2 regions of the Burkholderia sp. JP2-270 genome follow, and region 2 is predicted to be linked to the other one. Evidence: predicted binding sites of a transcription regulator. Region 2 holds the regulator's gene; the other holds the start of a gene.

Region 1 (9,855 bases), 1.4 Mb from region 2:
GGCCGAAGCGACGGCCGGCGTGCCACGCGCGCCGCCGCCGTCCTCCGCCGGCGCTACGCGCGGCACTCCGCGGGCGCATATTTCGCAGGCAGCGTCGCGGCCGTGCCCGGCAGCGGCCCGGCCCCCGGTGCCGGCAGCGACGACGCATCCTTGCCGGCGGCGAAGCACTCCCACGCAATTGCACCGGCTTGCATCGCGCCCTTTTTGAGTGCCACGCGCGCGGTGGGCGCATCGGCCTTGTCGGGCGCGGATGGCACGAGTACCAGCGTATTCGTGCCGGCTGCGGCGACGCGGGTCGTGAACGCAACCGTGATCTGGCCGGTCTCGCCGTCGATGGCAACCGATTCGACGTTGCGGGTCGCGGCCGGCGGGCTGTAGCCGCCATCGAGGCTCGCGCCGCTCGCCGCGTTGTCGGCGATCGCGAGCCGCGCGGACGACGCGAGCGCGAGCCCCTCGCCGACGCGCGAACGCGCGAGGTAATCCTGGTACGCAGGAATCGCATAGGCCGCGACGACGCCGACGATCGCCAGCACGATCATCAGCTCGATCAGCGTGAAGCCGGCCGGCCGCCAGCGCGGCGACGGCCGGTTCGCGCGCCGCAGATCGGCGGCAACGCGACGGAACAGTGAAACGGAAAAGGCTTCGAACATGGCAGGCTCCGGAAACGAAAAACGCCTGCCGGTAAAGGCAGGCGTCTCGATCGTAGCCAGCGGACCGCGATTCCGGCAGTCGGCCGGACGGCCAATGTCAGTGCGCGCCCGGTGCGCCGCGGCGGCGCCTGAGCGCGTAACCGGCCGCCACGACGAATAGTGCGCCGACCATGCTCGCGCCGTAGAGCGCGGGTGGCGTGTCGAGCACCGGCCAGCGATCGCCGACAGGGTCGTTCACGATCAGCCCGCCCGCGATCCAGCCGAGCAGCGCGGCGCCGAGCGTGACGATGACGGGGAAGCGGTCGAGCAGCTTCAGCACCAGCGTGCTGCCCCACACGATGATCGGCACGCTGACGACGAGCCCGAAGATCACGAGCGCGATCCGGTGCGACGGGTCGGCCTGCTCGGCCGCGCCGGCGATCGCGATCACGTTGTCGAGGCTCATCACCGCATCGGCGATCACGATCGTCTTCACGGCGCCCCACAGCCGGTCGGCCGGCTTGATGTGATCGTGTGCATCGGCGGCCGGCGCCATCAGCTTGACGCCGATCCACAGCAGCAGCAGCCCGCCGCCGATCTTCAGGAACGGCACGTCGAGCAGCGCGACCGCGAACGTGATCAGCGCGACGCGCAGCAGGATCGCCCCCGCGGTGCCCCAGACGACCCCGCGCAGCCGCTGGTTCGCCGGCAGGTTGCGGCACGCGAGCGCGATCACGACCGCGTTGTCGCCGCCGAGCAGGATGTCGATGATGACGATCTGGAGAACGGCGCCCCAGTGCAGCGACGTCAGGAATTCGAGCATGGGGGGATGTGCAGAATATGGCCACCCGGCGGGCGGCGCGGTTCATCGCCGGCACATGCGCGATGCATGCCCGGTGCTTACGAATTCATTGCGCGAGCATAACAAAAAACGCCGGCAAAGCCGGCGTTTTCTGCAGGACGAACCCAGGCGGAAATATTACAGCGCTGCCTTCAGCAGGCGGCCCATTTCCGACGGGTTGCGCGTGACGGTAATGCCGCACGCTTCCATGATTTCCAGCTTCGCTTCGGCCGTGTCCGCACCGCCCGAGATCAGCGCGCCGGCGTGACCCATGCGCTTGCCCGGAGGCGCCGTGACGCCGGCGATGAAGCCGACGACCGGCTTCTTCATGTTGGCCTTGATCCACTCGGCCGCATTGGCTTCGTCCGGACCGCCGATTTCGCCGATCATCACGACTGCGTCCGTATCCGGATCGTCGTTGAACATCTTCATCACGTCGATGTGCTTCAGACCGTTGATCGGGTCGCCGCCGATGCCGACTGCCGACGACTGGCCGAGGCCGAGTGCCGTCAGCTGCGCCACGGCTTCATACGTCAGCGTGCCCGAACGCGACACGACGCCGATGCGGCCCTTGCGGTGGATGTGACCCGGCATGATGCCGATCTTCAGTTCGTCCGGCGTGATCGTTCCCGGGCAGTTCGGCCCGAGCAGCAGCGTCTTGCGGCCTTCGCGGCGCATGCGGTCCTTCACTTCGATCATGTCGCGCACGGGGATGCCTTCCGTGATGCAGATCGCGAGATCCAGATCGGCTTCGACCGCTTCCCAGATCGCAGCGGCTGCGCCTGCCGGCGGAACGTAGATGACCGACACGGTCGCGCCGGTTTCTTCCTTCGCTTCCTTGACGCTTGCGTAGATCGGAATGCCTTCGAAATCTTCGCCGGCCTTCTTCGGGTTCACGCCCGCGACGAATGCTTCGCGGCCGTTTGCATATTCACGGCAGGCGCGCGTATGGAACTGACCGGTTTTGCCGGTGATGCCCTGCGTGATGACCTTCGTGTCCTTGTTGATCAGAATCGACATGTATTTTGACCTCTGTTCGATTGGCGTCGCGTATCTGCCGCGCCGCCATGCGTATTCGATAGCGTTACTTGCCTTCGGCAGCCGTGACGACCTTCTGCGCAGCTTCTTCCATGCTGTCCGCCGAGATGATCGGCAGGCCCGAGTCGGCCAGCATCTTCTTGCCGAGGTCCTCGTTCGTGCCCTTCATGCGCACGACGAGCGGCACCTTCAGGTTCACGGCCTTCGAACCGGCGATCACGCCTTCCGCGATCACGTCGCAGCGCATGATGCCGCCGAAGATGTTCACGAGGATCGCCTTCAGGTCCGGGTTCTTCAGCATCAGCTTGAACGCTTCCGTGACCTTCTCGGTCGTCGCGCCACCGCCGACGTCCAGGAAGTTCGCCGGTTCGCCGCCGAACAGCTTGATGGTGTCCATGGTCGCCATCGCGAGACCTGCGCCGTTCACGAGACAGCCGATGTTGCCGTCGAGCGAGATGTACGCGAGGTCGAACTTCGACGCTTCGATTTCAGCCGGATCTTCTTCGTCCAGATCGCGGTACGCGACGATTTCCGGATGACGGAACAGCGCGTTCGAGTCGAAGTTGAACTTCGCGTCGAGTGCGATGACCTTGCCGTCGCCGGAGACGTTCAGCGGGTTGATTTCAGCCAGCGACGCGTCGGTTTCCCAGAATGCCTTGTACAGGCCCTGCAGGATGGCACGCGCTTGCGGAATCGAAGCAGCCGGCACGCCGATCTTCGCGGCGAGGTCGTCGGCTTGAGCGTCGAGCAGGCCGGTCGACGGCTCGACGATGACCTTGTGGATCAGTTCCGGGTGCTTTTCGGCAACTTCTTCGATGTCCATGCCGCCTTCGCTCGAACCCATCAGAACGATCTTTTGCGACACGCGATCGACGACGAGGCTGACATACAGTTCCTGCTTGATGTCGGCGCCTTCTTCGATCATCAGACGGTTGACCTTCTGGCCTTCCGGACCGGTCTGGTGCGTGACGAGCTGCATGCCGAGGATCTGGTTCGCGTATTCGCGGACCTGCTCGATCGACTTCGCGACCTTCACGCCGCCGCCCTTGCCGCGACCACCCGCGTGGATCTGAGCCTTGACGACCCACACCGGGCCGCCGAGTTCTTCCGCCACCTTGACGGCCTCGTCCACCGAGAACGCCGGCTTGCCGCGCGGTACCGCGACTCCGAATTTCCGCAGGATTTCCTTACCCTGGTACTCGTGAATCTTCATGCGTGATTCCCTTCAGTCTGAGAGTTGGATGAAAAGTCGCTTAAGACGCTTCTTCGAATGATTTCCGTTCATTCCTTCGTGCTGCCCCCGACGGGCATGTCCCCGACGGGCATGTCCCCGACAGGCACGTCCGGCCGGCTCGCGCCATACCAGCGCGGGTAGTACTGCCGCACGACCTCGCCGTCGAACCGCAGCGCACGGCAGCGGCCGAGCTGGAACGGCGGTTCGTCGCGCGCGCCGTCGTGATCCGACCCTTCGCCACCCTCCTCGCGCACGCTCCATACGTCACCGGCGAATGCCTGGATCGCTGCCGTCGGCAGCACGGCGCACAGTTCGGTGAGATGGGAGCAGCCTGCGACACCGGACAGCAGTCGGTTCGCATCGCGGCGGAAGTGGCGGAAGAGATTGAGCCCGATGAGGGCCCGATAGGCGGGAGGGGCGGATTGACACTGACCGGGATAGGGCACCCATTCCGAAGACGCTTCGGCGTCGACGACATTGAGTTCACGATCGATAGTCACGCGCAGCCAGAGTTCGTGGATCGGCAGGCCCTGGGGCCGGATGCCCGACGCAAGCGCGACATCGCGCGGCTTGTGGTCGGTCAGGCAGGCTTCGATGTCCCACAAGCCGTCGCCGCGCTCGTAAGCTTCCGCTCGGATTGCGCGTCGATGTCGCAACTGACGGGGCACGGGCTCGGATAGCGGCATGCTGGAGGTTGAGGCCGAAGAGGAAAACCCACGAATTTTAGCATATTGGGTATTTGAGACAGTTTGACGCGACGGCGGGTATTCCCGCCTGTCCGGAAGCGGTTGCATTGCAGCAAAATCGCGCGCCACGCGCGCGACCGGAGCGCTCAATCGTCGATCGGGAAATCGTCGCCGACCTTCAGCAACTTCACGATGGTCGCGCTCGAGAAGCCGCGCGCGGCGAGAAAGCGCGCCTGCTTCGCACGCTCGGCCGGCGTTTGCGGCAATGCACCGAATTTCTTGCGCCAGACCGCCTGTGCGCGCGCCCATTCGGTCTCGCGCAGCTGCGCGTTCACTTCCTCGACGAGCGTGTCGCCGACCGCATGACGCTTCAGCTCGCTGACGATGCGCGCGACACCGACGCGCGACGCGCGACGATGCACGAGGCTCTCGGCGAAACGCGCGTCGGACAGCCAGCCTTCCTTCTCCAGCGCATCGAGCACCGGTTCGACGGACTCGTCTTCGCCGACATACGGCGCGAGCTTGCGCGCGAGTTCCGTGCGGCTGTATTCGCGCCTCGACAGATAGCCGAGCGCGCGGCCCTTCAACGAACGCGGCGGCTTCGACGACTTGCGTTTGCCGGCGCCCGGATCGTCGCCGGAAGCAGCGCTTGAAGAAGCGCCGCGCGTGCGACGCGGATGCTGGCTGCTGCGCGTATAGACGTCTTCCCTGGCAGGTGCCGACGCAGCGGATGCGCGCTCGCCCGGGAAGCTGACGCCGGACACGCGACGGCGGGACCGGTCGTGCGCGTCGAACGATTCACCGTCGTCGAACGGATCGTCCGGCGCGGCAATCTCAAACGAAACGAGGGCATCGTCGGATGCCCTCGTCGCGGTGCGGTTCGCGGCGTTGCCGCCAGCGACCCGCCGGTCGGCGCCCGAGGATCCGGCTCGCCGGCCGGAGCGACCCGCCGCTTCGGGCGCGTCGCTCTCCTCCGGCTCGCCAGCGTGACCTCGGCGCCCGACCATCACTCTTCTTCGTCCACCGCCTCGGCTTCGTTGCCTGCGCCATCGGGCATTGCGACGACGCCGAGCGATTCGCGGATGCGGTTCTCGATCTCGCGAGCGATTTCCGGATTCTCGCGCAGGAATTCACGCGCGTTGTCCTTGCCCTGGCCGATCTTCTCGCCGTTGTAGCTGTACCAGGCGCCCGCCTTGTCGACGATCTTCGCCTGCACGCCGAGGTCGATGATCTCGCCCTGACGCGAGATGCCCTCGCCATACAGGATGTCGAAGATCGCTTCGCGGAACGGCGGCGATACCTTGTTCTTGACGACCTTCACGCGGGTTTCGTTGCCGATCACCTCGTCGTTCTTCTTGATTGAGCCGATCCGGCGGATGTCGAGGCGCACCGACGCATAGAACTTCAGCGCGTTACCGCCCGTCGTGGTTTCCGGGTTGCCGAACATCACGCCGATCTTCATACGAATCTGGTTGATGAAGATCACGAGGCAGTTCGTGCGCTTGATCGTGCCGGTCAGCTTGCGCAGCGCCTGCGACATCAGGCGGGCCTGCAGGCCCGGCAGCGAATCGCCCATCTCGCCTTCGATTTCGGCCTTCGGCACGAGCGCCGCGACCGAGTCGATGACGATCATGTCGATCGAGCCCGAGCGCACCAGCGCATCGGTGATTTCCAGCGCCTGCTCGCCGGTGTCCGGCTGCGAGATCAGCAGCTCCGGCACGTTCACGCCGAGCTTCGCCGCGTACTGGACGTCGAGCGCGTGCTCGGCGTCGATGAACGCGGCCGTGCCGCCGATCTTCTGCAGTTCGGCGATCACCTGCAGCGTGAGCGTGGTTTTACCGGACGATTCCGGACCGTAGATCTCGACCACCCGGCCGCGCGGCAGGCCGCCGACGCCGAGCGCGATGTCCAGCCCCAGCGACCCCGTGGAGACGACCTGGATGTCCTCGGCCACCTCACCGTCGCCCATCCGCATGATCGACCCTTTGCCGAACTGCTTTTCGATCTGCGCGAGTGCGGCCGCCAGCGCCTTGCTCTTCTCGGCGGTCATCCCGGAGCCCTTCTTGCTTTCTTCCATGAATCGTCCTTTGCTATGATGAGCAGCGTCTGTTAAAGGCGCGCCCGCTTTCAAGCGCCGCCCACGAATGCAGACACTGTATAAAAAAACAGTGTTTTATGCAAGCCCGCAATGCAGGCTGCGTTGTACACGAATAACTTCGGAGACAGCCGCGCCGGCGCGAACACCCTGCCGGCCATCGGTCAGCAACATGCGAATTCTCATCGCCGAAGACGACAGCATACTCGCGGACGGCCTCACCCGGTCACTCCGCCAATCGGGCTATGCGGTCGACCACGTGAAGAACGGCGTCGATGCCGATACGGCGCTGTCGATGCAGACATTCGACCTGCTGATCCTCGATCTCGGGCTGCCGAAAATGTCCGGGCTCGACGTGCTCAAGCGCCTGCGCGCCCGCAATTCCAACCTCCCCGTGCTGATCCTGACCGCCGCCGACAGCGTCGACGAGCGCGTGAAGGGCCTCGACCTCGGCGCGGACGATTACATGGCCAAGCCGTTCGCACTCAACGAGCTCGAGGCGCGCGTGCGCGCACTGACCCGGCGCGGCGCGGGCGGAGGCCCGACCGTCGTGCGGCACGGCTCGCTCGCGTTCGACCAGGTCGGCCGCATCGCGTACGCGAACGATCACGTGCTCGATCTGTCCGCGCGCGAACTCGGCCTGCTCGAGGTGCTGCTGCAGCGGATCGGCCGGCTCGTGTCGAAGGAGCAGCTCGTCGACCATCTGTGCGAATGGGGCGAGGAAGTCAGCAACAACGCGATCGAAGTCTACGTGCACCGGCTGCGCAAGAAGATCGAACCGAGCGGCGTCCGGATCTCGACCGTGCGCGGCCTCGGCTATTGCCTCGAAAAGGTCGCGCCCGCCGCGCCGGCCGACACCACAGCGCCCCAGCCCGCGACGGCCGGCACGCCGCTGCGCTGAAGCCGGGCGTCGCCGCGATGGCCACGCCGGCCCATTCCCGCCCCCCGACCGGCGCGCCGTCGTCGGCCGCCGACGATGCGCGCGACGCGCGCTACGAGAACCCGTTCGCGCCGCCCGACGAAACCGATGCGCCCGAGGCTCCGCGCCCGCGCTCGCTGTTCGGCGAAATCCTCGACTGGATGCTCGCGCCGCTGCTGCTGCTGTGGCCGATGAGCATCGCCGTCACCTATCTCGTCGCGAAGACGATCGCGAACGGCCCGTTCGACCGCGCGCTCGAGACCAACGCATACGTGCTTGCGCGCCAGATCCACCCGGTGAACGGCGTCGCCGAGCTGACGCTGCCGGAGCAGACGCGCGACTTCCTGCGCGCGGACAACGTCGACAGCGTTTACTTCCAGGTGCTCGGCGCGCGCGGCGAGCTGGTCGCGGGCGAAGCCGACATGCCGCTGCCGCGCGACGAGGACCGCCCGCCGCCGGGCGTCGTCGTGTTTCGCGACGACCTGCTGCGCGGCAACGACGTGCGCGTCGCGTATACGACGGTCGCGCTGCCGCAGGCGAGCGGCACGCAGCCCGTGCTCGTGCAGGTCGGCGAGACGCTCGACAAGCGCAACGCGCTCGCGAACGACATCATCAAGGGCGTGATCCTGCCGCAGTTCGTGATCCTGCCGCTCGCGATCCTGCTCGTCTGGTTCGGGCTGTCGCGCGGGCTCGCGCCGCTCAACGCGCTGCAGGCGCACATCCGCGCGCGGCGGCCCGACGACCTGTCGCCCGTCGAGGCGCAGCGCGCGCCGCCCGAAATCGAGCCGCTCGTCACGTCGTTCAACGACCTGCTCGCGCGTCTCGAACAGAACATGGCGCTGCAAAAGCGCTTCATCGCCGACGCCGCGCACCAGATGAAGACGCCGCTCGCGGGCCTGCGCACGCAGGCCGAGTTCGCGCTGCGCCACCCCGTCCCGCCCGACGTGCAGCGCTCGCTCGAGCAGATCGCGACGAGCTCCGAGCAGGCCGCACGGCTCGTCACGCAACTGCTGGCGCTCGCGCGCGCCGAGAACCGCGCGAGCGGGCTCACGCTCGAGCCGGTCGAGATCGCCGCGCTCGCGCGGCGCGCAGTGCGCGACTGGGTGCAGGCCGCGCTCGCGAAGCGGATGGATCTCGGTTACGAAGGCCCGCCGGACGACGCGCCGCTCGACGTCGACGGCAATCCGGTGATGCTGCGCGAGATGCTCGGCAACCTGATCGACAACGCGATCCGCTACACGCCGGAAGGCGGCCGCATCACGGTGCGCGTACGCGCCGAGCGCGCGGCGCGGCTCGTGCATCTCGAAGTCGAGGACACGGGCCCCGGCATCCCGGTCGCCGAACGCGAACGCGTCGTCGAGCGCTTCTACCGGATTCTCGGCCGCGAAGGCGACGGCAGCGGCCTCGGGCTCGCGATCGTGCGAGAGATCGCCACGCAGCACGGCGGCACGCTGACGCTCGACGATCACGTCTACCAGCAGGCGCCGCGCCTCGCCGGCACGCTCGTGCGCATCAGCCTGCCGCTGGCGGAAACTGCTCCGGATTAACCCTGACGCGCACCGCGGCAACGCGCCGCGATCGCGCCGAAGCCGGCGTTTTGCCGGACGTTCGCACCACGATCGTCACGCGAAGCACCCGATTCGGCGCGGGTTAACGCGCAGTCGTTTTGTGCGCGCGAGTCAGTGCGCCGTAAGTTTCCGTGCCAATAATCGTCGACAGGCCCGCCCACCCAAGGCGGCCGCATATCTATATCAAGGGACTTGGAGACGATTCATGGCAACGTTAGGCGGGCAAATTTCGCACGCGCCGATGACGGGCGAAGAGAAAAAGGTGATCTTCGCGTCGTCACTCGGGACCGTGTTCGAGTGGTACGACTTTTACCTGGCCGGCTCACTCGCGGCCTACATCAGCAAGAGCTTCTTCTCCGGCGTCAATCCGACCGCAGCGTTCATCTTCACGTTGCTCGGCTTCGCGGCCGGCTTCGCTGTGCGGCCGTTCGGCGCGATCGTGTTCGGCCGGCTCGGCGACATGGTCGGACGCAAGCACACGTTCCTCGTGACGATCGTGATCATGGGCCTCTCGACGTTCGTGGTCGGCTTCCTGCCCGGCTATACGTCGATCGGCATCGCCGCGCCGGTGATCTTCATCGCGATGCGGCTCCTGCAGGGCCTCGCGCTCGGCGGCGAGTACGGCGGCGCGGCGACCTACGTCGCCGAGCATGCGCCGGCGAACCGGCGCGGCTTCTACACCGCGTGGATCCAGACGACCGCGACGCTCGGCCTGTTCCTGTCGCTGCTCGTGATCCTCGGCGTGCGCACGTTCATCGGCGAGGAAGCGTTCGGCAACTGGGGCTGGCGCGTGCCGTTCATCGCATCGATCGCGCTGCTCGCGGTGTCGGTGTGGATCCGGCTGC
Region 2 (9,855 bases):
CAGCTCCTGCATCACCATGCGCACGCCGAGCGCCTCGGCCTGCGTGCGGCTCGCCGGCGCATACGCGTGGCCGCCGAGCTGCATCGTGCCGGCGGTCGGTTCGACGAGCCCGCCGATGATCTTCGACAGCGTGCTCTTGCCGGCGCCGTTCTCGCCCGTCAGCGCGAGCGCCTGGCCCGCCGCGAGCGTCAGCGTGACGTCGGCGAGCACGGGCTCGGCATAGGTCTTGCCGATGCCGGATACGGATAGCACCGGGGCGGCTGAACGGGAGGGTTGGAAGGTCGGTTCCATCGCGATCCTGGTTGCGGCCGCGCGCACGCGGCGCGCGGGTGTGACGCTCACTAGTGCATGTGCATGCAGTGGCCGTGATCGCGCTCACACCGGATAACGGCCGCCGCGCCGGATTCTTGAGGGCGGCAGCCGCACCGGCGCGGCGTCACTTCGTCACGAGATCCACCGGCGTCTCGACCACGCCGGACATGTCGGCCTGCTTGCGATGCTCGGCGATCGCCTTGAGCGCCGTGTCGATGCCGAACACGGCCTGCTTCGCCGCGTATTGATCGGCGGTCGCGAGCACGCGGCCGTCCTTCAGCATCGGCTTGATCGCGTTGATGTTGTCGTAGCCGACCACGGCCACCTTGCCCTGCTTGCCGGCCGCGCGCACGGCCGACACGGCGCCGATCGCCATGTTGTCGTTGCCGCACAGCAGCGCCTTCAGGTTCGGGTATTCGTTGAGCATCGCGGCGGCCACCGCATTGCCCTTGTCGATCTCCCATTCGCCGGACTGCACCGACACGACCTTCATCCCGCCCGCCTTCATCGCGTCCTCGAAGCCGGCCGTGCGCTGCTGCGCATTGGTCGTCGTGGACACGCCTTCGAGGATGCCGACCTGGTCGCCCGCCTTCAGCTTCTTCGCGAGGTAGTCGCCGATCTTGCGCGCACCCTTGCGGTTGTCCGGGCCGACGAACGGCACGTTCAGGTTCTTCGACTTCAGCACGTCGGGATCGAGCCGGTTGTCGATGTTCACGACGATGATGCCCGCGTCGACGGCCTTCTTCACGACCGGCACGAGCGCCTTCGAATCGGCCGGCGCGAGCACGATAGCGTCGACCTTCGACACGATCATCTGCTCGACGATGCGGATCTGGTTCGCGGTGTCGGTCTCGTCCTTGATGCCATTGGTGATCAGGTCGAACTGATTCGCGTTGTGTTTCTGGTATTCCTTCGCGCCGGTTTCCATTGTCAGGAAGAACTCGTTGGCGAGCGACTTCATCACGAGCGCAACCTTCGGCTTGGCCGCAGATTGCGCGTGGACGGCCGGTACGGCGGCGACCGCGACGGCGGCGAGCGCGGCGGTCAGGAAGCGACGGCGAAAGCGGACATTCATACACATCTCCTGGCGACTGGCCCGAAGGGCCGGACTGTTGTTTTAATGTAAGCAAACGTTTGCGCCACATTACCCGGACAATGGCCATCGATGCTGCTGTCGGTACCGCGGAATGGAAGCGAGGCAGACGGCCGACTGCCTGACGCGTGCTGTCGTTTACGCGCCGCCGCCGGCTGGAAGCCGGCGGAGTGAAGGCTATGCTGTACCGATTCGCTTCGGCGCGCAACCTGTCTGATCAATATTTAAGGGTTTTTTCGGAGTGCGCGATCGTGCGTCGCGACGCGCAAAAGCCACACTTGCGCAGGCCGCCGCGCATCACGCCCGGTCCTGCGGCACCGGCTCGTCTTCATCGGCCGACGGCGGCTCGCCGAAGCGGTTCGCATGCGGCGTGCCGGCGACGAAGCCGTTCATCACGAACAACGCGATCGCGCCGACGATCGGCGCGAAATGCAGCAGCATCAACCAACCCGACTTGTCGATGTCCTGCAGCCGCTTCACGGCGACGGCACATCCGCCGCTGCGCCGCGCATCGCCTCCGGCGAGCGCATGCCGCGCCGCCCGGGGCAACAGCCCGGACGGCGCGCGAAGCGCTGCCGTCAGACGGCTTCGCGCAACATCCCCGCGATTTCCGCTTCGTTCAGGTGCGGCGCGAACATTTCGATCAACCGGTACGCATACGCGCGCAGGAACGCGCCCTTGCGCAGCCCGACCCGCGTCGTGCTCGCCTCGAACAGGTGCTGCGTATCGAGCGCGACGAGGCCCGTGTCGCGCTGCGGATCGTAGGCCATCGCCGCGACGACGCCGATCCCCATCCCGAGCTCGACATAGGTCTTGATCACGTCCGCATCGATTGCGGTCAGCACGACGTCGGGCACGGCGCCTGCCTGCGCGAACGCCTGGTCGATGTGCGAGCGGCCCGTGAAATCCTGGTCGTACGTGATGATCGGGTACTCGGCGATTTCGTCGAGCGTCAGGTTCTCGCGGCCGACGAGCGGATGGCCCTTCGGCACCACAACCGTGTGGTGCCATGAATAGCACGGGAACGTGACGATGTCCGGATAGCGGTCGAGCGCCTCGGTCGAGATGCCGAGATCGGCCTCGCCGTTCAGGATCATCTGTGCGATCTGCTGCGGGCTGCCCTGACGCAGCGCGAGATGCACCTTCGGGAACACGTCGGTGAACTGCCGGATCACCTTCGGCAACGCGTAGCGCGCCTGCGTGTGCGTCGTCGCGACGACGAGGTGGCCGCTGTCCTGGTCCGCGAACTGGCGTGCGACGCGGCGCAGGTTCTCGGCGTCGAGCAGCATCCGCTCGATCAACTGATGCACGGCCTTGCCCGGCTCCGTGAGGCCCGTCAGCCGCTTGCCGCGCCGAATGAAGATGTCGACGCCCAGTTCATCCTCGAGATCCTTGATCTGTTTCGACACGCCCGACTGCGACGTGTACAGCACGTTCGCGACTTCCGTCAGGTTCATGTTCTGGCGCACCGCTTCGCGCACGAACCGCAATTGCTGAAAATTCATGGGTATGCCTCTTAGGCTGTCGTTGTTTGATTGTCGAATCGGGGCGAATTCCGCCCCCTGCCCTGCATTCTCGCTTCAATGCGCGGGAAACACGCGCACCGCGCGCGGCACGGCCGTCGCGCCGTCGCCGACCTGCAGCGAGAGCGCACGCCATGCATCGCGATCGAGTTCCGCCTCGAGTGCGCCGCCCGCGCGCGCCTCGAGCTCGACGCGCACCGAACCGCCCAGCGGGATCACGCGGCGCACGTCCACGGCGATGCCGTCCCGGTGCCCGTCGCCTGCCGGCCAAAGCTGCAGGTCGTGCGGCCGCACGTATGCGTTCGCGGGGCCCGCGAAGTCGGCGTCGACCTCGATCGGCGCAGCGGCACCCTCGGCGACGAAGCCGCGCCCGGCGACCGTGCCCGGCAGCCGGTTCGCCGCGCCGAGAAACTCGTACACGAACGCGCTCCGCGGATGATCGTAGACGTCCTGCGGGCTGCCGACCTGCTCGACGTGGCCGCGGTTCAGCACGACGATCCGATCGGCCACCTCCAGCGCCTCCTCCTGGTCGTGCGTGACGAAGATCGTCGAGATGTGCAGGTCGTCGTGCAGACGGCGCAGCCAGCCGCGCAGCTCCTTGCGGACCTTCGCGTCGAGCGCGCCGAACGGTTCGTCGAGCAGCAGTACCTTCGGCTCGACCGCAAGTGCACGGGCCAGCGCGATGCGCTGGCGCTGGCCGCCCGACAGCTCGGACGGATAGCGCTGCGCGAGCCAGTCGAGCTGCACGAGCTTCAGCAGTTCGTGCACCTTGTCGCGAATCGCCGCTTCCGACGGCCGCTCGCGGCGCGGCTTCACGCGCAGCCCGAACGCGACGTTCTCGAACACCGTCATGTGGCGGAACAACGCGTAATGCTGGAACACGAAACCGACCTGACGATCGCGCGCGCCGACCGACGCGACGTCGAGCCCCTGCAGCACGACCTGGCCGGCGTCCGCGTGCTCGAGGCCCGCGATCACGCGCAGCAGCGTGGTCTTGCCGCAGCCGGACGGCCCGAGCAGCGCGACCAGCTCGCCGGGAGGGAAATCGAGCGACACGTTGTCGAGCGCCGTGAAATCGCCGAAGCGCTTCTGAAGGTTACGGACGGTGATACCCATTCTGGTTGCCTCTTTACGATTTCGACGAAACGGCGGCGACAGGGCCGGCATGTGCGGGAACGGCGTCGCGCGCGCCGGCCAGTTCGGCGGCGAGATGACGCTCGGCGAGCAGCTTCAGCGCGAGCGTGACGAGCGCGAGCAGCGCCAGCACCGACGCCACCGCGAACGCCGCCGCGAAGTTGTATTCGTTGTACAGGATCTCGACGTGCAGCGGCATCGTGTCGGTCACGCCGCGGATGTGGCCCGACACGACCGACACCGCGCCGAATTCGCCCATCGCGCGCGCGTTGCACAGGATCACGCCGTACAGCAGGCCCCACTTCACGTTCGGCAGCGTCACGCGGCGGAAGATCTGCCAGCCCGACGCGCCGAGTACGCGCGCGGCTTCTTCCTCGTCGGTGCCCTGCGCCTGCATCAGCGGAATCAGCTCGCGCGCGACGAACGGGAACGTGACGAAGATCGTCGCGAGCACGATGCCCGGCACCGCGAAGATGATCTGCACGTCGTGATCCTGCAGCCACGGCCCGAGCCAGCCCTGCGCGCCGAACAGCAGCACGTACACGAGGCCCGAGATCACCGGCGACACGGAGAACGGCAGGTCGATCAGCGTCGTCAGCAGCGCCTTGCCGCGGAATTCGAACTTCGCGATCGCCCACGATGCGCACACGCCGAACACGAGGTTCAGCGGCACCGCGATCGCGGCGACGATCAGCGTCAGCTTGATCGCCGCCCATGCGTCGGGATCGGCCAGCGATTCGAGATAGAAGCCGACGCCCTTTCTCAGCGCCTCGACGAACACCGCGGCGAGCGGCACGACGAGGAAGAACGCGAGGAACACCAGCGCGATGCCCGTGAGCAGCCAGCGCACGACGCGCGACTCGCTGACGGGGTCGAGCCGTTTCGCGGCGCGCCCTTGCGCTGCCGACGGCGGGGTTTTCAGCACGACGGTGGCCTCCTGGCTCATTGCTGGCCTCCTGCTGCGGTTGCGGTGACGGTCGCGGGCGCGGGGCCGCTTGCGCCCTTGCTCGTCCTGCGCTGCAAATACCATTGCAGCGTGTTGATCAGCAGCAGCATCAGGAACGACACGACCAGCATCACGACCGCGAGCGCGGTCGCGCCCGCATAGTCGTATTGCTCGAGCTTCGTGATGATGAGCAGCGACGTGATCTCGGATTTCATCGGCACGTTGCCGGCGATGAAGATCACCGATCCGTATTCGCCGAGCGCGCGCGCGAACGCCAGCGCAAAACCGGTCAGGAGCGCCGGCAGCACGGCCGGCAGCACGACGCGGCGGAACGTCAGCCAGCGCGACGCGCCGAGGCACGCGGCGGCCTCTTCCTGCTCGCGCTCGAAATCCTCGAGCACCGGCTGCACGGTGCGCACGACGAACGGCAGCCCGATGAAGGTCAGCGCGACCAGCACGCCGGCCGGCGTGAACGCGATCTTGATGCCGAGCGGCGCGAGATACTGGCCGACCCAGCCGTTGGTCGCGTAAACGGCCGCAAGCGAGATGCCGGCGACCGACGTCGGAAGCGCGAACGGCAGGTCGACGATCGCATCGACGAGGCGCTTGAACGGGAACGTGTAGCGCACGAGCACCCACGCGACGAGGAAGCCGAACACGGCGTTGATCAGCGCGCCGCCGAGCGCGGCCGAGAACGTCAGCCGGTACGACGCGAGCACGCGCGGCGACGTGACGGCGGTGACGAACTGGCCCCACGACAGCGTCGCGGTTTTCAGGAACGTGGCGGCGAGCGGAATCAGCACCACGAGGCTCAAATAGGCCACCGTGATGCCGAGCGTCACGCCGAAACCGGGCAGCGCGCTCGGCTTGCGAAAGGTGTACGTCGTCATCGGATGCTCTTGCTGGGTCGATGCTGCTCATGGGCCCGACGCAAACGCCGGCGCGATGAACTGCGCCGGCGGCCCGTCGGGGATGCGGCGCGCTGTCATGGCGCGCCGCTGTCGTTATGGCGTTACTGCGGCTTGTAGATCGAGTCGAACACGCCGCCGTCCGCGAAATGCGTCTTCTGCGCATTCGTCCAGCCGCCGAACGTGTCGTCGACCGTGTACAGCTTCAGCTTCGGGAACTGCTTCGTCAGTTCCGCCGGCACGTTCTTCGAACGCGGCCGGTAATAGTTGCGCGCCGCGATCTCCTGGCCCTGCGGGCTGTACAGGAAGTTCAGATACGCGTCGGCAAGCTTGCGCGTGCCCTTCTTGTCGACCACCTTGTCGACCACCGCGACGGGCGGCTCGGCCAGGATGCTCACCGACGGCACGACGATCTCGAACTTGTCGGTACCGAATTCCTTGACCGACAGGAATGCCTCGTTTTCCCATGCGATCAGCACGTCGCCGATCCCGCGCTGCACGAAGCTCGTGGTCGCGCCGCGCGCGCCCGAATCGAGCACGCCCGCGTTCTTGTAGAGCTTCGTGACGAACTCCTTCGCCGTCTGCTCGTTGCCGCCCGGCTTGTGCACCGCATACGCCCACGCGGCCAGGTAGTTCCAGCGCGCGCCGCCCGACGTCTTCGGGTTCGGCGTGACGATCGAGATGCCCGGCCTGGCCAGGTCGTCCCAGTCCTTGATCCCCTTCGGGTTGCCCTTGCGCACGAGGAACACGATCGTCGACGTGTACGGCGACGCGTTGTCGGGCAGGCGTTTCTGCCAGTCCTTGTTGACGAGCCCCTTGTTCGCGAGTGCGTCGATGTCGTACGCGAGCGCCAGCGTGACGACGTCGGCCTGCAGGCCGTCGAGCACCGAGCGCGCCTGCGCGCCCGAGCCGCCGTGCGACTGCTTGAAGTTGACCGTCTCGCCCGTCTTCGCCTTCCACTCCTTGCCGAACGCCTGGTTGAAGTCCTGATACAGCTCGCGCGTCGGGTCGTACGACACGTTCAGGAAGGTCGTATCGGCCTGGGCGTGCGTCGCGACGCCCAGTGCCGCCGCCGCGCCCAGCGCGAGTGTTGCGATCAGGCGGCCCACTCCGCCCACCAGCCCCGTATTGCGCTTCGCCATCCTTGGTTCTCCAGTGTTGTCGGTATTGCGATGTCGGGCCAGTCTAGCGAACGGCTTACATGATTAAAAATAATCGTTCCTCATTTTTTAATACTCAAAAGTGCTAACGCATACGGGATGGACGGTTGCGGCAGATGAACCGGCGCCCGGACGTCGCGAAATCGCGCCGGAACCGGCGCGATCGCGTCGAACCTCAAGTAACGCTTGAAATTCCGGAAGTACTGTATAAAAATACAGCTCACTGTCTATCCATACAGTTGAGCCATGACCAAACTCACCGCCCGTCAGCAGCAAGTGTTCGACTTGATCCGTCGCGCGATCGAGCGCTCCGGATTCCCGCCCACCCGCGCCGAGATCGCGGCCGAACTGGGCTTCAGCTCGCCGAATGCGGCCGAGGAGCACCTGCGCGCACTGGCGCGCAAGGGCGTGATCGAGCTGGCCGCCGGCGCATCGCGCGGCATCCGCCTGCTCGGCATCGACGACGCGCCGCACCAGTTCACGCTGCCGCACGCCGGCCTGATGCAACTGTCGCTGCCGCTCGTCGGCCGCGTCGCGGCCGGTAGCCCGATCCTCGCGCAGGAGCACATCTCGCAGCATTACGCGTGCGATCCCGCCCTGTTCTCCAGCAAGCCCGACTACCTGCTGAAGGTACGCGGCCTGTCGATGCGCGACGCCGGCATTCTCGACGGCGACCTCCTCGCCGTGCAGAAGCGCACCGAAGCGAAGGACGGCCAGATCATCGTCGCGCGTCTCGGCGACGACGTCACGGTCAAGCGCCTGATGCGCCGGCCGGGCGGTCTCGAGCTGATCGCGGAGAACCCGGATTACGAAAACATCTTCGTCAAGGCCGGCAGCGCGGAATTCGCGCTGGAAGGCATCGCCGTCGGGCTGATCCGATCAGGCGAACTCTGACATTCCGTCTCGCTGAGGAGAACATCATGGAACGCCTTGCCCGTCTGCTGCCTTTCCGTCAATTCGGTCGCCTGCGTCATCTGCGCGGCCGCACGCCTTGCGCACCGCTGTCCGCGGCAGCGCCTGTGAAAGAAGAAGTCGCAGTCGAACGGCAGGCGTCCCTGCTGCCGTCGGCGCTCCCCGCTTTCGCGCGGGTATCGCTGAACGCCGGCCTGAATCATGCGGAACCCGCGCGCCGCGCGCCCGTGCGCGTCTATCACGGCCGGTCGCGTCTGATCATGGTCGGCACGATCGATGCCGTGTGCCGGATGATCGATCGCTGCATCGCGGAGGAACGATCGGCCGCGCAAGGCGGTCTCTGATTGCGGAACATTCCCGCACCGGAGGCAACGTGACCGGATCTTCGGGCCGCACATGGCGGCTCAAGCCCCTGCTGATCGTCGTGCTGGCCGTCGCCGTCATTGCGGCGATCGGTTATGCATACGCATCGCCATACGTCGCGGTCGGTCGCCTGAAATCGGCGATCGATTCGCGCGATGCGCAGGCCATCAGTGAATATGTCGATTTTCCGTCGCTGCGCATCAGCCTGAAGCAGCAGGTCACGGAAGAGTTGATGCGCCGGATCGACGCGGTGAAGAAGGAGAATCCGTTCGCGGTGATCGGTGCGCTGATCGGGTCCGCGCTGATCGGCCCGCTGGTCGATGCGTACGCGACCCCGGAGGGCGTGGCTGCGCTGATGAGCGGATTGCCGCCGCGCGGCAATCCGGGCGAGCGTCCGCCCGAATGGTCGAATCTGCCGCAAGACAATGCACCGGGCAGCGCACCGCCGGCCAATCCGGCTCCGGCGAGCGCAGCCGTTCCGGGCAGCAACGCAGCCGCGGCTGCATCGTCGCCGGCACCGGCCGCTACCGCGCCGGCCAGCGCGAACGATGTAACGCATACGCCGCATCGGCAGCAAGCCAGCGCCGGCTACCGGAATGTCGATGAATTCGTCGTGACCTACCAGCGCAGCGCCGATGGCACGCGCTATGCGGCAGTATTCCACCGCTTCGGGCTGTTTTCGTGGAAGTTGTCCGCGATCGACCTGCATGCGTAGCCGGCCGCGGCCGACGCCTGCGCGGCTGATGCGGCGCGGCGCCTGACCGGCGCGAATCGCTGATCAGGCCGTCATCGCGTCATCGGATCATTTGCCGCTCGCCGTGGCCGCATCACGCTCGCGCGCGATTTCGGCCTTCTGCTCTTCCGCCGACGAACACGCAACCAGAATGCTGCAGCTCACGCGATCGAGCAGTTGCGTATTGCCCGACCCCATCCACCATCTCGACAGCCCGCTGCGGCACCGGTGGCCGACGACGACGAGGTCGACCTTCAGCTCCGACGCGAGATTCGCGATTTCGTCGATCGGGTAACCGAACGCGAAATGGCCTTCGGCCTGCACGCCGCGCTCTCGAAGCCAGTTCACGCCTTCCTGCAGGATTTCGCGCGCGGTTTCCTCGAAGCGGCCGCACGCGACGTCGGTCAGCAGACCCGCGCTTTGCGCAATGCTCGAACGCATGTCGACAACCGACAGCAAGTGCGTTTCGGCCTTCAGGTCCATTGCGAGATTGGCGCCGCAACGCAATGCCTTGCGTCCTTCGAGCGTGCCGTCGTAACACAGCAAAATCTTGTTGTAGCTAGCCATGAAACCTCCCTATCGCGACAACGAGCCTACGCATTCATCATGGTGCGCCGCAATTCAGGACGCAAGGGATGGAAAACGCTGATTCGCCCCGCTCGGCGCGTGCGCGATGATGCAGTGCACGATCGGTGCGCACATGCATCGCGCCGTGCAGGCATGCGCTGAAGAGACGCAGCCGATGCACTAGAATGGCCCGTTCGTACTCCA

What was found. The regulator LexA, encoded in region 2, represses DNA repair genes until DNA is damaged. The targets are predictions, from matches to a motif close to ACTGTATNNNNATACAGT.
Region 1: recA (recombinase RecA) is a predicted target of LexA. The motif match lies at 6,581-6,598, and genes of this name have one in related genera.

What each region holds. Positions count from the first base shown of each region.
Region 1 is NZ_CP029824.1:1,399,927-1,409,781, reverse strand. It holds gene DM992_RS06755 (pilin) at 54-650, opposite strand; gene DM992_RS06750 (TerC family protein) at 748-1,452, opposite strand; gene sucD (succinate--CoA ligase subunit alpha) at 1,609-2,490, opposite strand; gene sucC (ADP-forming succinate--CoA ligase subunit beta) at 2,555-3,721, opposite strand; gene DM992_RS06735 (DUF2889 domain-containing protein) at 3,790-4,428, opposite strand; gene recX (recombination regulator RecX) at 4,575-5,435, opposite strand; gene recA (recombinase RecA) at 5,435-6,505, opposite strand; gene DM992_RS06720 (response regulator transcription factor) at 6,696-7,424, shown strand; gene DM992_RS06715 (sensor histidine kinase) at 7,442-8,989, shown strand; gene DM992_RS06710 (MFS transporter) at 9,216-9,855, shown strand, end outside.
Region 2 is NZ_CP029824.1:2,797,755-2,807,609, forward strand. It holds gene DM992_RS13150 (sugar ABC transporter ATP-binding protein) at 1-291, opposite strand, end outside; gene DM992_RS13155 (sugar ABC transporter substrate-binding protein) at 437-1,387, opposite strand; gene DM992_RS41660 (DUF805 domain-containing protein) at 1,703-1,885, opposite strand; gene DM992_RS13165 (CysB family HTH-type transcriptional regulator) at 1,984-2,910, opposite strand; gene DM992_RS13170 (sulfate ABC transporter ATP-binding protein) at 2,986-4,044, opposite strand; gene cysW (sulfate ABC transporter permease subunit CysW) at 4,058-5,008, opposite strand; gene cysT (sulfate ABC transporter permease subunit CysT) at 5,005-5,898, opposite strand; gene DM992_RS13185 (sulfate ABC transporter substrate-binding protein) at 6,021-7,058, opposite strand; gene lexA (transcriptional repressor LexA) at 7,323-7,970, shown strand; gene DM992_RS13200 (hypothetical protein) at 7,997-8,332, shown strand; gene DM992_RS13205 (DUF2939 domain-containing protein) at 8,362-9,066, shown strand; gene DM992_RS13210 (universal stress protein) at 9,154-9,651, opposite strand.